DNA from 2 places in the Paraburkholderia sp. SUR17 genome. Region 1 is predicted to be linked to the other one. Evidence: predicted binding sites of a transcription regulator. Region 1 holds the regulator's gene; the other holds the start of a gene.
What was found. The regulator FNR, encoded in region 1, switches genes on or off when oxygen is low (the NO sensors DNR and NnrR bind a similar motif). The targets are predictions, from matches to a motif close to TTGATNNNNATCAA.
Positions count from the first base shown of each region.

Region 2: the regulator FNR is predicted to act here: its motif matches at 2,190-2,203, upstream of P2869_RS03030 (universal stress protein).

Region 1 is NZ_CP120509.1:1,627,131-1,635,567, reverse strand. Features, by position in the region: gene P2869_RS24670 (MFS transporter) at 1-504, opposite strand, end outside; gene P2869_RS24665 (VOC family protein) at 740-1,156, opposite strand; gene P2869_RS24660 (AraC family transcriptional regulator) at 1,153-1,710, opposite strand; gene P2869_RS24655 (YkgJ family cysteine cluster protein) at 1,986-2,768, shown strand; gene fnr (fumarate/nitrate reduction transcriptional regulator Fnr) at 3,003-3,809, opposite strand; gene P2869_RS24645 (response regulator transcription factor) at 3,819-4,226, opposite strand; gene P2869_RS24640 (response regulator transcription factor) at 4,624-5,271, opposite strand; gene P2869_RS24635 (PAS domain S-box protein) at 5,268-7,358, opposite strand; gene P2869_RS24630 (universal stress protein) at 7,894-8,358, shown strand.
Region 2 is NZ_CP120508.1:659,746-668,182, reverse strand. Features, by position in the region: gene adh (aldehyde dehydrogenase) at 1-82, shown strand, start outside; gene P2869_RS03045 (hemerythrin domain-containing protein) at 173-754, opposite strand; gene P2869_RS03040 (hypothetical protein) at 1,184-1,318, shown strand; gene P2869_RS03035 (RcnB family protein) at 1,465-1,848, shown strand; gene P2869_RS03030 (universal stress protein) at 2,272-3,222, shown strand; gene P2869_RS03025 (ATP-binding protein) at 3,288-4,670, opposite strand; gene P2869_RS03020 (response regulator transcription factor) at 4,648-5,361, opposite strand; gene P2869_RS03015 (cytochrome b/b6 domain-containing protein) at 5,336-5,959, opposite strand; gene P2869_RS03010 (PepSY domain-containing protein) at 5,962-6,246, opposite strand; gene P2869_RS03005 (rubrerythrin family protein) at 6,467-6,946, shown strand; gene P2869_RS03000 (heavy metal translocating P-type ATPase) at 7,087-8,437, opposite strand, start outside.

The DNA of each region.
Region 1 (8,437 bases):
CCACGGCGCGAATTGCGCGAGCAGGCCCGCCACCGCCACGCCACCGGCGAGACCGGCCAGGTTGACGGCTGCGGCGAGCCGGCTCGCTGGCGCCTTGTCTTTGGCCGAGTGCAGGTCGGCGATCCACGCGGTTGCCGTCGCCGCGCCCACGCCGATGGCGAGGCCGCTCGCGGCCCGCGCGATGAAAAGCAGCGCGGGATGGATGGCCAGCAGGAACAGCAGCGCACTCGTGCCGCCCACGGCGAGCACCAGCAGGCTCACGGGCCGCCGGCCGGCCTGGTCGGACACGCGTCCCATTGCGAGCAGCGCGCCCAGATTGCCCACCACATACGTCGCATAGACGAGCGTGATGGTCAGGTCGGACAAGCCGAACGCGCGCTGATAAAGCGGGTAGAGCGGCGTGACGAGGGTACTGCCGGCATAGAGCGTGCCGAGCAGCACGGCGGCCGCGACGAGCGATGCGTGACCGGTCAGCGCCGCGGGCTGCGAGAGGCGTGCGTGCATGGCGTCCTCCGCGGTGTAGATACCCCGACGAAGGCAGCAAGGCCTGTTCCGCCGCGGCGCGTCAGGCCTGTAGCTGGCGCGGTATGGCCCCGTGGGCGGGCGGTATGGCCCGGCATGGCCCGGCGGGGCCTGGCGCCTGGCTTGGCGCAGCGCCACGCGGCGTGGCGTGGCCTGGTCCGGCCCGGCCCGGCCCGGCCCGGCCCGGCACTGCGGGCCACATCGGCACGGCCCGCGCTCAGACGGTGCTTTTTGCCGCCTGAATTATCTTCCAGCCGTTGCCGGCGGGGTCGCGAAAGCCGGCGTCCACGCTGCCGAAGCGGTCCACCGGTTCCTGGGTGAACTCCACGCCGCGGGCTTTGAGTTGCGTGTAGCTGGCCCGGCAGTCGTCGACGGAAAGCACGAGCGGCGGCATGGCGCCCTTGGCCACCATGGCGAGCAAGGTTTGCGCGGTGGCGGCGTCGTGGATGGGCGGCCCAGGCAGAAACAGACCCAGCTGGAACGACGGCTGGTCAGGGTGCTGCACCGTGAGCCAGCGGTACGGGCCGTTGCTTACGTCCGTATGCACGCGAAAGCCGAGTTTGTCGACGTAGAACGCGAGCGCTTCGTCCTGGTTGTCGACGTAAAGGCCCACCACGTTGATGCCCTGATTCATGACGCCTCCTCCTCCTGGGTAGATGGCGCGAATGTAGCGCCGGCCGCGCGGCGGCGCTTCTCCAAAACTGCGATGGTGAGGTCGGGACGCTGCGCGGCCTTCAGCACGCAGGCGGGGATGCGCTCCAGTTCGCGCGTGCTGGCCGGCTCCGTGCGTGTCGCGGCGCGCAGGGTGCCGGGGCTTTGGCCCGTGACATCGCGAAACACGCGTCCGAACGTGCCGAGGCTCTCCCAGCCCGTGGCGAAGGCGATCTCGGTGACGCTCAGTTCGGTGTCGCGCAGCAGGGCGATGGCCTGCTCGATGCGACGCGTGAGCAGATAGCGGTGCGGCGGCACGCCGAAGGCACGCTTGAACGAGCGCGCGAAGTGGGCCTCGGAGACGCCGCTGACCTGCGCAAGACGCCCGACGGGCCAGGCCTCGTGCGAGGCGGCGTCCATGCGGTCTTTGGCGCGCAGCAGGCGGCGGAGCAGGGCGGGGTCTTCGAGGGCGCCGTCGGTTGCCGAAGCAGGACACAAAGCAGGCGAGGCGGCACGACGGTCTGATCGGGCGGGCATGCGTCTTCGGACAGTGAGTGGGCTGGCGGGATGCCGTAGTTTAGGCTGCATCGTGTGGCAGGAGTGAAGGTGGCAGGGGCCGCCGAAGCTGGCCGGGCCTCAGGCCCTATGCTGCGCGGCACCAGACAGCACCAGTTGTCCCCAGATCAGCCCCAGCCGAATGGCAGCAGTCTGGCGTTTTGCCCGGCCTTGTCCTGCCGGCAGCGCGATCCCGCCACACGTAGTACGCTTCGCGCCAGAGCCCTGCCCGCCTGTCATTCCCGAATTGGACCGCCATGCCCTCACATTTCTCCTGCACGATGTGCGGCCGCTGCTGCCGGGATCTGCGTCTTCCGTTGAGCCTTGCCGAAGCGGCGGGCTGGCTGCGCGACGGCGGAGAAACGCAGTTGCTCTGCGACGCGATTCCGTGGCCCGTCGAGCCGGCCGCCGACGATCGCCTCGCGGCCTACAAGTTCAGGCGTTCCTTCCCGGCGATGAGCGGCACGCTGCCGTTACGCGTAATCGTGACCGTCGTGGCCGCGTTCGACGGGCCGTGCCCGCATTTGCAAGCCGACCTGCGCTGCGGTGCGTACGATCGCCGGCCGCGCGTGTGTCGCATTTATCCGGCGGAGATCAATCCGTTCATCGAGCTTCAGCCGGCCGCCAAACTGTGTCCGCCCGAGGCATGGGATGAACGTCATCCCGTGCTCGAAGTGGCGGGGCGTTATGCGGACCCGTCGCTCGTGGCGACTATCGAGGCTTTCCGCGAGGCCGATATCCACGACGTCGGAGCCAAACGCAAACTCTGCGACGTGCTGGGCGTGCGCACGGCGGCGTTGGCGAACGAGGGCTTTGTGGTGATCGCGCCGGGGCGCGAGCCGATGGCGAATGCAATCGCTGCGGCAATGCGCGAGGACGAAGTCGTTGGCGAAGATGCGAACCCGGCATCGTGGATCTTGATTTCGAACCGTCGCAGCACACGTGACACGTTGGCTTCCGTCGATGCAGAGGCACGCGCACCGGACGCCTTGCCCGACCTGCACGAATACCTCGGGTTTCACGCGGCAAGCGGCGAGTGATTGGGCGGGGGTGATGGTGGCCGGCGATACGGCGCATCGCGCAAATCGCGGCCGACAAAATCAAACAGCCCAAAAAAAAGACGGCGCATTGCTGCGCCGTCAAAGCACACACCTCTTTCGAGGCACTTGCACCCACTCATTCGCCGGAACCATCCGGCTAACCTTACGTCCTCAACATTGGCCGCACTGTCATGCGCGGCCAACAGACATGCTGCGTACTGCCGCGTGCAACGCTCACACGCGGGCCAGTCCTTCCATATTCGTGATGCGGATCTGCTTGCCGTGCGTATCGACGAGCTTCTCGCGCTGGAACTTCGAGAACATCCGGCTGACCGTTTCGAGCTTCATGCCCAGGTAGCAGCCAATTTCTTCGCGCGTCATGCGCAGGTGGAATTCGGAGGCCGAGTAGCCACGCGACTTGAAGCGGCTCGACAGATTCAGCAGGAACGTGGCGAGGCGTTGCTCCGCGCTCATCGTGCCCAGCAGCATCATGAGGCCCGACTCGCGGACGATCTCGCCGCTCATCATCTGGTGCACGTGATGCTGCATCGACTTCACTTCGCGGCACACCACTTCGAGCAGGCCGAAGGGAATGATGCAGACCTGGCTGTCTTCCAGCGCGACGGCGTCGCAGCTGTGGCGGCCCGCGTAGACACCGTCGAGGCCCATCGCATCGCCGGCAATCTGGAAGCCCGTGACCTGCTCGCGGCCATCGCGATGAATCACCACGGTCTTGAACGAACCGACGCGCACCGCGTAGATGCTCTGGAACGCATCGTTGCCGCGATACAGCGCTTCGCCGCGGCGCACGTTGCGCGTGGTGCAGATGATCGAGTCGAGCCGTTCGAGCTCCGCCGTGGTCAGGCTGGGCGGCAGGCAGATGGCGCGCATCGAGCAGGTGGAGCAGCGCGTCACGGCGCGCTTGGCGGTGTCGGCACGCGTATCGGCCGGTGCGTCGACAGGGGCAATCGGGTACGTCTGATAGCCGGTGTGGGGCGAGCCAGACGAAACAGCTACGTCGCAGGCGGTACTCGAATACATGTCAATCTCCTAGGCGACAGCACGCGTGCGATGCGTGCGGGCAATTGCTTCAACGGCGCTGCGGGCTTCTTCGAATTCGGCTGTCTTGTCGAAGAAGTACTGCGCTCCCGCCGCGAGGCTTGCTTCGCGAAATGCCGGACCTGCGTGATTCGTCAACATCATCGTGACCACAGGCTGGTTCGCTGCGGTAACGGCTTCAATCAGTTGGAGGCCGTTGCCTTGCGCGAGCCGTAGATCGGCGATCACGAGATCCGGGCAGGATGTTGCAATTCCTTCGAGCGCGGCGGATACGTCTTCCGCTTCTCCCACCACGCACACTCCGTCGATCCTGCCGAGCGAGAGCGAGATTCTTCGTCTCACCGGTACCGAGTCTTCCGCGAGGAAGACTTTCAGCTTGGCGGACCGTTCTGATTTCATGGGTGCAAGTATGGTCTGCGATTCACGGAATTTAAATCGGCGACGGTTGAACTTTCAGTAGGGCGGAAGGAATGCGTGTAGGTCGATTCCTACAGCGGGCGGGGTGTTTGCCGGGCGGCCGGTGTGCCCTGTGAGGCCTTGAATGCGGCGATATGCCGCCGTTCGGCTGGCTCGCGCTTTACTGCGCTTCATGCGCGATTCATCAGCGCTTTGGTCGATCTTTTTAGTCGGTCTTTCTAGTCGGTCTTTTAATCAGCGCTTTTATGAGCGCCTTGAGGAGCGTTGCGCAGGCGAGCGTGAAACGAACCGGAACAGGTTGCCCGCGCAACGGCAGGAGAGTGGGCAGCAGAACGCAAAGCGACGACGCAGGGCATACCTTCGCGCCTTGCGGTTTTCGTCAGACTTCGTCGTTGTCGTCGAACAGCTTGTGCCGCATCGCATAGCGCACCAGCGCGGCTTCGTGCGGCATCTGCATCTTTTCGAGAATGCGCGTTTTATAGGTGCTCACGGTCTTCGCGCTCACGCATAGCTCCTGCGCGATTTCGGAGATGCTCTGGCCCGCCGCGATGCGGCGGAACACGTCGAACTCGCGGTCGGAGAGGCGCTGGTGCGGCAGCGTGTCCGCGGGCTCGTTGAGGCTCTGCGCGAAGCGCTCGGCCATGGCGAGGCTCACGTAGACACCGCCCGCGGCCACCTTCGTCACCGCGGAAACAAGCTCCGTGCTGGCACTTTCCTTCGTGAGATAGCCCGACGCACCCGCCTTGAACGCACGCACCGCGTATTGCTGCTCGGCATGCATGGTGAGCACGAGAATGCGCAGATTCGGTTTCTCGTCCTTGATCTGCCGGATCAGTTCGACGCCGTTGCGCCCCGGCATGGAAAGGTCGAGCACGAGCACCTGCGCTTCGGTGGAGCGTGTGAGCGCAATCGTCGTCGCGCCGTCCCACGCTTCGCCGGCCACCTCGAAGCCGCTGGCGTTCTGCAGGATATGGCGCAGCCCGTCGCGTACCAGCGTATGGTCGTCGGCGATCAGTACCTTGATCATGAAAGTGTCTCTTCCTGTTGCACGGCCTCGCGAGGGAAGGTGACGGTGAGGGCGAAGCCCTTGCCGTCGGCCGTGTCGATCGCAACCGAGCCGCCCAGCATATGGGCGCGCTCGCGAATGCCGATGATACCGAACGACTTGCCGGCGCGACCGTTCGTCCCATTCGCAAAGTGGGTACTGCCCGGGGCGTTGGCGCCGTCTGCGCCGGCAGGGTGGCTGCCGCGTCCGTTATCGCTCACGCGCAGCACGCAGAAGTTGCCCTCCACGCGCAGCATGAGTTCCACGCGCGTGGCCTCGGCATGCTTGGCGACATTGGTGAGGGCTTCCTGGACGATGCGAAAGAGCGTGGTCGCGCTCGTGCGCGAGAAATTCGTGTCGCCGGGGGCGATGCGCCGGTCCACCTCGATGCCGTAGCGGTGTGTGAAGTCGCCCGCGAGCCAGTCGATGGCGGGCAACAGGCCCAGGTCGTCGAGCATCACGGGACGCAGGTCGGCGGCAATGCGGCGCACGGAAGCCACGGTGGCGTCGATGAGCCGCCGCATGCTGCGAAGCTGCTCCAGCGTGTCGGTGCTTGCGCCGGAATCGGGCCCCACCATGTGTTCCAGCGCGGAGAGATCCATTTTCAGGGCGGTGAGCTGCTGGCCCAGATCGTCGTGCAACTCGCGCGCGATGCGGGTCTTTTCCTCTTCGCGCACGTTTTGGAGGTTGGCGGAGAGTTCGCGCAATTCCTCGCGCGACTGCTTGAGATCGTTTTCAGCGCGCACGCGCTCGGTCACGTCGCGCAGCATCACCGTATAGAGCTTGCCGGTGGCGTCGCGGATCTGCGAGATCGAGGCTTCGATGGGGAATTCCTCGCCGTTCGCGCGCAGGCCATACAGCACGCGCTGGCGGCCCATCTGACGGTCGGAGACGCCTGTCACGCCGAACTGCTCGACGTGCCGCGCATGGCCTTCGCGGAACCGCTCGGGCAGAAAGCGCGCCAGCGGGGCGCCGATGGCGTCCATCGCGGAACAACCGAACACGCGTTCCGCCGCGGGATTGAAGATCACTATGCGCTGCGATTCGTCGATAGTGATGATGGCCTCCATCGACGAGCGAATGATGCCCATCATGCGGGCCTCGTTGAGCGTCGACTGGGTGCGCGATTCGCCCGCCACCTTGCGCGAGTCGGCATAGAGGCGCGCGAGCACGAGGACGAGCGCTGCGAGCACGAGCGAAGCGACCACGCCGGCCACCGCTACCGTCGTCTCCACGCTGGCGTTGGCGGCCGCAGCCGCACTGCCGGCCGCCGACCAGGCCAGCGTAAACGTCGTGCCGCCGAACGAGAGCACGGTGGAGCGATGCAGCGCGTTCGTGGACGACGTGTTCTCTTCGTCGCCGCTCGCGGTCGCGAAGACGGGCGCGGACGCCTGGCCCGTGTAGACCTGCAGGTCGAGGCCGCGCTCGCCGAAGCGGGCGGGGTCGAACAGGCGGTCGGGGTCGAGCCGGGCGAACAGGATGCCGGCGAGGTGGGCCTGCCGGTCCGTGGCCGTTGCCGGCGTGGCCGGGGTGCCGTACACCGCCAGATAGAGCCACAGCGGGGGGCGCTCGTCGGCGTTGTCCTGCGGCCCTTGGCCGGGGCCAGGCGCGGCCAGCGCTACCTGCGCCGATTCCACCGCGCGCGAAAGCGCGACGCGGCTGTCAGGCGTATTGGGCAGCGCGAAAGCCGGGGCGTCTTCGGCCGCGGGGGCGACGAGCGTAGCCGTGAGGGGCGCGGATGCTTCGGACGCGGCGCCGGGGAAGGTGCGGCCGCGCACGTCGGCGTAGCCCAGCACGCGTACGGGCGAGCGGCCGCCCTCGAGATCGAGCCGGTTGACATATTCGCGCCATGCGGCCGACGTGGGCGCCGGGACGGCACCCATCAGCCCGCGTGCGCCGTTCAGCACGGCGGCGCTGGCTGCGAGTTTCTGCTGAAGGACTGCGGTGACGCGCGTCGTGCGCTGCTCGAAGCGCGTTTCTCCGGCATGCGAGAGTTCCTGCTGCACGACCCACAAGGTCGCGAGCGTAGCGAGCAGCCCCGCCACGAGTGCCACGGTGGCTGCCAGCATGGGTTGCCGCGACAACCGCGGGCCGTTTCTGGCCGCCGCGGGGCCGGCGGATTGGGGACTAGCGGTCATGTGATTCCCGCCGTATCGAGCTCATAGGGACGCAGTCTCATGTCTGGATGCGGTGTGAATGTACGTCTTCGCGGGTTTGCGAATGCAATACCCGCTTCGATCAAGGAAATTGTGAGCGAATTGTGACTGTTTTACACGGCTTGCGCCAGTCCGAAGGCCGCCCCGCGCCGGTCAGCGGGAGATCGGGCGGCTTTTCGCAGGCTTCTGGCGCACTTTGCGCGGGGGCGCGCCGGCGGTCTGCCGGAAAGCGGATGCATAGGGAATGCATATCTGCCGCATTTCTGTTCTGGTTCGTTGCGGGCTGCACGCGAGGGCCTTGACCCCTCTTGCCGCTTGATCCTCGTCAACGACGCGGCCGGCCCCATCGCCAGACTGCTCGTTAAGCGCACTGCGCATCATCGCGTCGTGATGGGAGATGCGACGCGCCCTCTGCATTCAACGTCAAGGGCCTGGCCCGGGAGGCAAGATGTACAAGCGGATTCTGGTAGCGATCGACGGCAGCCGCAGCGCGCGGCGGGCGCTGGACGAGGCCGTAAAGATTGCTCAGGCGAGCGGGGCCGTGGTGGCGGCCGTCTATGTGGCGGAACACCACGCGCAACTCGTGGACGTCAACACGCCGTTCGCCGAGGACGTGCCGGCGGACACGCGCGGGGGCTCGGCAACGGCCGCGCTCGAGGACGCCGAAGAACGCTTCCGCCAGCAGAAGGTGCAGGGCACGGCACGCGCCGTGGACGCCTACGGCGAAGACGTGGCCACGGTGCTGCGCCGCGCCGCGGATGAAACCGAGGCGGACCTGATCGTGATGGGCACGCGCGGGCTGCACGGCTTGCGGCGCCTGCTGCTGGGCAGCGTGGCCGAGGCCGTGCTCAGGACCGTGGACAGGCCGGTGCTGGTGGTGCGGTATGACGCGGAGGCTGAGGCGAGTCGTTGAGTGTGTGCAGGACGGCGGATGGTGCGTGGAACGCGGCTGATGGGGCCGCGTTCTGGCAGATGTGAGCAGGGTGGGCCTC
Region 2 (8,437 bases), on a different replicon from region 1:
GCACAAGATGATGCTCGACCACTACCAGCAGACCAAGAACCTGCTGGTGAGCTACAGCGAGCAGCCGCTGGGGTTCTTCTGATCGGTGGCTTGATGCGTTGGTGAAAGACGGGCGGCGGGCGGAAGAAACGCACGCCGCACGCCGCGGCTCCATACGTGCAGACGCAGCCCTTCAGCCGCCAAGATCGGGAATAGCCTTCACCACCATCTCGAACAGGTGGTCGAGGTCGCTCTCCGTCTTCATGCCTTCGAATGGGTCGCGATTGGCGCCGAACGCGGCGTCAACCTCGATCCAGTCTTCGCGGGTCAGGAAACGCAGCGCGGCCGGCAGGATCAGTTCTTCTTCGAGGCGGCGGTGTTCCGCGAAGAACCGCGCGTATTCGTAGACGCTGTCGCGCAGTGCCGCGAAGGCCGCCTCGTCCGCGAGTTCGTAGCGCGTGAACACGCGCTCCAGTTCGCGCACCTTCGCTTCGCCTTGCGCGTGCTGGTGCTCCAGTTCCTCGATGATCTCGTCGAGATCCGCCGTGCGCATGCGCAGCCGCGCGAACAGATAGCAGTCTTCCTTCGGGTGATGGATCTGCTCGGGATATTCGCGAATGTAGTAAAGCATCGCGCGGAACACGATGGCGTCGGGCGTTTGCGCGTGGGCATCGACAAGCTCGATGAAACGCTGCATGCCACCGACCACCACGGCGAGCTGCTGGTGTTCCCTGATGATGGCCTGCACGGCCGTATGCATGGCGGACGGCACCATGATGTTTCTCCTCGCGGCAATCGCGGCAATTCGTGGCAATTCGCGGACGACGGACGGCCCGCAGCAAACCGACTGACGTCCTTTAAAAAGTATCGTGCCGCCACGAAAGCCAGCCTTGACCGCAATCAATCCGCACACGGGGCGTTGCACGAGACACTTCCACGCACGCCGATGAGCCGCTCCGTGTCCCTGGCCTGGCGGCACGCCCGTCGTCGGCCAAGGGAAAACCCTATAATTTGCATTTTTCCGGCGGGCGATCGCCATCACGCGGTCTGCAGCGCGGGAGCCCCCGGCACACGGCGCCTCGCGAGTGAGCCGGCAAGCACGGCAAACGCCGGACCACACACGGCGGCGAAGTCCTCGCACAATCGGCATCGCCGGCACCCTCAATCACTATCGGGAACGCGCCTTTCACGGCGCGCACACGACATGAAGCGAATCGGAGCGTTTTTCGTTGCGAGCTGGCTGGCGGCAGCCACGCTCTATCTGGGCCGGCACTCGGTGCCCTTCATGGCACTAAGCGGCGTCATCGTGTTTGCCGGGCTCGATCTGCTGCGCCCTTGAGCGCAGCCGCTTGTCGACGATAGCGGCAGTCCATGCGCGGCGGGTCGCACTGACCCCGCACTGACTCGTTCGATGGCGCAATGGCGCATCGGGTGCTAGCCTGCCTCTGCCACTCCGGCAATCACCACCCCGCACAGGAGAAAGCCATGAAGAAATCGCGCGTGTTTCTCGGGTCGCTGATCGTCACCGGCATGCTGGCTGCGTCGGCCGTCAGCGCGCAACCGCCGCACGACGACCACGGAAGAGGCGATCACGGCAAAGGCGAGCAGGGTCACGGCCGGGGGCATGGCCCCGAGCGCATGCCGCCGGGCCACAGCCCCGAGGGTCCGGGCGCGTCCGCCTACGCGCCGGGCCACTGGCGCAAAGGCGATCGCCTGCCGCCCGAATACCGCGACCGCCAGTACGTCATCGACGACTGGCGCGCCTACCGTCTCGGGCCGCCGCCGCGCGGTTACACGTGGATCGGCGTGGGTGGCGATTACCTGCTGGTGCAGATCTCCTCCGGCATCGTGCTGCGCGTGGGGCCCTAGAGCGCAACGAATCAGGGCCGCGGGTCCCGAGCCCTGATTCGACACGCCCGACCAGTCGACATCCCCTTCTGTTCCCCCACTCCCGCTCACGTCGCCTGCGCGGCACGAGGCGGCCTCGCACGAAGGCGCCTCATCCCTTCCGCTTCGTACCCAACGTATCTGTCGCACGCCGACACGCTCGCGTACGCGACCGCGCCTTCCCGGCCGCCGTGCAGGCAACGCGCCCCTCCCCACCCGACAACGAGAACACCTCGCGCAAGCCGCGCGGATGTGAGCCGTGCATGAGGGGCAGGTAAGCGGGAGATGTCCGCCCCCACGGTCGGCCGCGTTACCAAGGGCGCTTGATCGTGGTCAAGAAACGGCAGGCGGGTGGATTACAGAATCGCTTACACGCTCCCTTCAACCTTCCGCAGGACACCCACCGTGAATGCCGCCACCTCCACCGACACGCCCTTCGCTCTGCCAACCCGCGTACTCATCGCCGTCGACGCGTCGGCCGCCTCCCAGCAGGCGCTTGCCTACGTGCAAAACCTGCTGCGGCCCGAGAACCAGGTCCGCCTCGTAAGCGTGGCGGAGAACCCGCGCACGCTCGTGCCGACCGGCGGATTCGTCGGCAGCACGCTCGACGTGGCACGCGCCGAGTTGCGGCGCGACGCGGCAGACGCGCTGAGCCACGCCAAAGCGCTGCTCGCGCCCAGCAACGCCGCGATCGAAACCGAGGTTATCGACCTCTCGCAGCACGGCGGCAGCGTGGTCGATGCGCTGATGGCCGAAGCGAACGCCTGGCAGGCGGATCTGCTCGTGGTGGGCGCGCGCCAGCATCACGGCGTGATGCGCTGGGTGGAGGGAACGGTGTCCGAGCCGCTTGCGCGACTCGCGCGGTGCCCGATTCTCGTCGTGCCGGAGCGCTTCGAAGTGAAGCCCGGCCAGGTGCCCACACGCCTCTTCTTTGCGCTCGATGCGAGCCACGTGGCATTGCAGGCGCTGCGTTACGGCATGCGCTTCACCACGCGCAACGCTCACGTGCATGCCGTGTACGTGGTGGACCGCGCGGTGCGCCTGAGCGACCTCGTGCCCATCGACATGCTCGAAAACGCGTTCATCGACGAAGGCAAGGCGGTGCTGGCCAATGCGGAGCCCATTCTCAGCAGCGCCACGTCGTCGGCCACCACGGCGCTTCTGAAGACCGAACTCGCCGGCGACGATGTCGCCCACGCCATCGTGCGCGCGGCCGACCACTGGCACGCGGAACTCGTGGTCATGGGCACTCACGGCCGGCGCGGCATGGCGCGCTGGGCGCTCGGCAGCGTGGCGCAGCGTGTGGCGCAGCTCACCAGCGTGCCGCTTCTGCTGGTTCACTCGCAGGAGGCGTGAGGGCTTTGCGGCGGCGTGCGAAGCGTGTCGAACATCGCCCGCATGGCGGCTCACGCAAACCGGCGCTAGAACCGCAGGCGCATCAACGCGCCCTCACCGGGCGCGTCGTCCACCTCGATCCTGCCGCCGTGCGCTTCCATGATCGTCGCCGCGATGGCGAGCCCAAGGCCCGCTCCGCCATTACGGCTGCGGTCGAGCCGATAGAAGCGATCAAAAATTCTCGCGCGCTGATCCGCGGGAATACCAGGCCCGTGGTCGCGCACCGAGCAACAGCGGCCCGGACCGCTCACCACCTCCACCGCCGTTCCTCTCGGCGTGTGCTCCAGCGCGTTCTCGATCACGTTGCGCAGCGCCCGGCCAATGGCTTCCGCGTGGCCGCGAACGGTGGCGCCGCCTGCATCGACAAAGGTGATGGAACGCCCGCGTGCCACAGCAAGCGGCAGCAGATCGGTGGAAACGTCGCGTGCCAGCGCGTTGAGATCGACGCGGTCGTCTGCGGCAATTTCTATCGTGCTCGCCTGCGCCATGTCCAGCATCTGGTCCACGAGCCGCTTCATGCGCTGGGCGTCCCGCGTGAGCTTCGTCTTCGTCTCTCCGTCCGGCAGATTGCCGATGCCGAGCATCAGGATGGCAAGCGGCGTGCGCAACTCGTGCGCCGCGTTACCCGCAAATTCCCGCAGCGTTTGCACTGACCGCTCAAGCCGGTCGAGCATGCGGTTCACCGATCCGACCAGCGCCTGCACCTCCCAGAGTGGCGTGGAAGCCTCGATGCGCGCGGCAATCTGCGCCGGATCGATGCGGTCCACGGCGGCAATGGTTTCGTCGAGCGGCTTGAGCGTGCTTCGCACCACGCTGAAGTTGAAGAGCAGCAGCAAGCCTGAGAGCAGTGCGAGCGGAAGTACGACATGGAAGCGAACCTCGTCGAAGATCACGGGAACGAAGGGCTTGAAGCCACGGCCGGCAATCGCCACGGTGATCCAGTAAGGACGGTCGGCCACGGACACGCGGCGTGTGCCCGTCAGCAGAAAGCGGTCGCCCCACGTCTCGCGCTGCGTCCGGATGACGAGAAACGACATGGGCGGCTCCTGGTCGATGCGCAGATCGCCGTCGTCGTGGCGGGCGATGATCGCGCCGCCCTTCTCGTGAATCACGAAGGCGCGGCGAGTATCGGGCGCGAGCGGCCGCGCGAGATCCTCGGATAGCGCGATGCCGGCACCCGCGCCGCCGGGGGCAATCTCCCGCGCAATGCGGGCCGCCTCGGCCGAGATGAGCAGCTGATCGAGTTCATTGGGGTTGCGCACGTACATCCACACGACGGCGAGCAGCTGGGCCAGCATGAAGGCGCAGCCCACCACGGCGAGCCGGACGGAGATGGTGAAGAAGAGCGTGCGGCGACGGCGCCGCGGCGCGCGCATGCCGCTCCCGTCAGCTATGGGGCTGCGGCTCATCGCTGTCCCCGTCCGAAGCTTGCGCGGCGGTCAACATGTAGCCGATGCCGTGCGCGGTATGCATCACCACCTGTGCGTCCGCGGCGGCGAGGCGGCGCCTCAGGCGCGACACCACCGCTTCGAGCGCGTTCGGCGTGACCTCGGCTTCGAGTGCATAGAGCGAATCTTCGAGCGCCCCTTTGGTCACTACATGCCCCACCCGCCGCATCAATCGTTCGAGCAGATCGAGTTCGCGCGGCGGCACCGGCACGACGCGGCCCGAGACGCGCACCTCCCGGCCCGCCGTATCGAGTTCGAGATTGGCCACGGCAAGCGTGGTGCCGAGGCACGAACCCGGCCGGCGCAGCAGCGCGCGGCACCGCGCCGCGAGTTCGCGCAACTCGAATGGCTTGACGAGATAGTCGTCGCCGCCCGAGTCGAGCCCGATCACGCGGTCGTCCAGACTGCTGCGGGCCGTGATGATGAGCACAGGAACGGTGTGGCCGCCGCGGCGCATGGCCTGCACGAACTCCACGCCGTTGCCGTCCGGCAGGCCGAGATCGAGCAGCACGAGGTCGTAGGTGTTCGACGCGAAGGCGCGCCTTGCGAGATCGAGCGTCGCGCACCCGTCCACCGCGAAGCCTTCCTTCGAAAGCCCATCGGCAATGAGCGAGGCAAGCCTGCCGTTATCTTCGACGAGCAGCAGCCGCATGATCCACATCCGTTCCCGAGGCGGGCCGTTTGCGCCCGGTCACCATGGCGAGCACAAGGTTTTCGCGATGCCGCCGGCTCTCCACCAGCGCCGCCATCACGTGCAGCGCCGCCATGGCGAGCACGGCATCGACGAGCAGCGCGTGCGTGGTCTGCAGCCATTGCTCGCCCCAGAACGCGTCGAGTCCCTGCATCCAGCCCGTGATGCAGACCGCGGCCAGCAGCGCCATCAGCGCGAGCATCATGAGACCGCCCGCCGGGTTGTGACCGACGTAGCGGCGATCACGCCCCGCCGCGGCTCCCGCGAGGTGTGCCAGCGCGGCGCGCGGGCTCGCCACGAAGTCGGCGAACCGCGCGTGCGCGCTGCCGACAAAGCCCCAGACCACGCGCACGAGGAGCGCGCCCGCCACCGCGTAGCCCACGTAACGGTGCGGCGCCTTGCCGGCTTCGAGCAACAGATAGTTCGCGAGCACGCCCGCTACAACCGTCCAGTGAAAAACGCGCACGACGGGGTCCCACACGCGGACGGAACGCGGCTTCGCGTGACGTACGGTAGCGGCGGGCGCGATCAGCGTTTCGCGAGGATGCGGGGGGAGCATGGCTAGTCCACGTTGCTTTGAACAACCGCGCCCGTCACCGGATTGAAGTAGACCTCGGCCTTGCGGCCGTCGCCGGTGCGCCCGTAGATCTCGTAACAACCGGAAGCGGTTTTCTTGAACACCTTGATGTCCTTGTAGCCCATCCGACTGATCTTCTTCTGCATGTCCGCTTCGCTCAGCCACTGCGATTCGGGCTGACGCGTACAGGTAGGACTGGCGACGGCGTGACCCGCGATAGCGCCCAGCACGGCGATAGCGGCGATGCGTCCAATGCGTTTGCAATTCATGTTGCGACTCCTCTTGCTTGAGATGACGAGCGCAAGACACGCTCATTGCCAAGGTTAGAGACGCCTTCTGACCGAGTCCTGACGGGCCTGCGTCAATGCTCGCCGTGCCGCGCAAACGGTTGTTCCAACGCGCGGCAGACGTCAGGACATTGTCAATGCCGCACGACAACATGGTCGCTGTCGCCACGGTCGGCGACGTCCCCGAAAAGGAATGCTGATCATGAAACTCTTCACGCAACTGGTTCCCGTGGCCGCGCTGGCGGCGCTTTCGTTCGCCGCAGCGCCCGCGCTCGCCGAGGGCCAGCTGAAAGACCAGACGAAGCAGAACCTCGAGGCCGCCATGCACGGCGAGGCCTACGCGCACCTGAAGTACCTCGCCTACGCCGAGCATGCCCGCAAGAGCGGCCACCCGGAACTCGCGAAGCTCTTCGACGAAAGCGCGAACGTAGAGGCCAACGAGCACTTCGCACGCGAAGCGGAAGCGCTGAACCTCGCGAAGTCCGACGAAGCCAATCTGGCCGACGGCATGGCCGGCGAGCACTACGAGAACACGAAGATGTACGTCAAATACGCGGAGCAGGCCGACGCGGCCGGCGACAAGAAGGTGGCGGCCATGTTCCGCCAGATTGCCGCCGACGAAGGCGATCACTACACCGCGTACAAGACGGCCGCCGAAAAGCTGCGGGCCGGCAGCAAGTAACGCGGGCACGTCACCCACGCACATCGCGGACGCACACGCCCGAGGCCGGGCATGCAGCCCGCGTGCGTTCGAACGCGGCATCGGCGGCGGCATCGCGTTGGCGTGCGCGAGGCGGCCACCGGGCCGCTTCGCCTGCTCCATTACCCGTTTTCCGCCAGCGCATGAAACAGTTCGTCTTCCTGAGCGCAATGCAGCCGCACGATGGCGTCGAGCGCGTAGAGAAGACGCTGGAATTCGCGCAGGCTCGCGGCGTCCGGCCCTTCGGGCGGCACGTGCGCCGTCATCTGTCTGAGCATGCGTGCAAGGCGAAAGATCTCGCGATGCGTGCCGCTCATCGCGGCCATGGGGTCGTCGCCACCCATGAGTTGCGCGAGGCCGGGATAAAGCTCGATGTCGTCGTGCTGCTCGTGCGGCACGAGCTGCTGCGCAAGCGATTCGTTCATGCGCGTGAGCGCACCGGCAACGGACTGCGGCGGCATGCGCGGCAGTTCGTCCGCGAGCGCTCTGATCTGCTCCATCACCGGTCCCAGTTCGGCATGGTCGGCTTTCAGGCGATCCGCGTCGTCGCGCGGGAGACTGCCCGGCGCGGTGCCGGGGCGTATGCGCAAGGCGCGCAGCGCATTGAGGATCACGGCGACGTCGATGACTTCCTGAAGCAGCGCGCCCGCCAGGGGCGGCAGGTAGCCGGCCGCGGCCACGGCCATCGCCGCGAACGAGAGCGTCATGCCTGCCACCACGCTTTCCATAGCGATACGCCGTGTGCGGCGTGCCACGCGCAATGCGTCGACGAGGCGGTCCAGCCGGTCCACCAGCAGCACGACGTCGGCCGCCTCGGACGACGCCGCCGCGCCGCGCGCGCCCATCGCCACGCCCACGTCGGCGGCAGCGAGCGCCGGGGCATCGTTCACGCCGTCGCCCACCATGACCACCGTGTCGTCGCGACGTGCAGCCTGAATGGCGGCGAGCTTGTCCGCGGGTGTCTGCTCGGGCATCACCTCGGTCACGCCCAGCATGGCGCCCACGGTTTCGGCCACGTCGCGCCGGTCGCCCGTCAGCATGACGAGCCGGCGAATACCTTCCTGCCGCAAGAGACGCAGCGCACGCGGCGTCTCCAGCCGGATCTGGTCGGCCAGTTGCACGGCGCCGATCATCACGCCGTCCACGGCCACGAATACGGCAGACGCGCCCTCATAGGCCACGCGCTGCAGGAACGCCGTACACCACGGCTGGGGCGCGGCGACCTCCGACACATGAGCGAACGACCCGATCGCCACCGCGCGGCCGTCCACCTCGCCCGTCACGCCGGCCCCTGCACGCTCCACCACGTGCGAGGGCACCGCGAGCGCGAGATGGCGCTCGCGCGCGGCCATCGTCACCGCCTCGGATATCACGTGCGCGGACGCCTGGCCGAGCGACGCCGCGAACCGCAGCACAGCGTCGGGCGCGGTGCCCGGCGCGCTTTCCACGGCCACGAGCCGCGCGTGCCCGCCG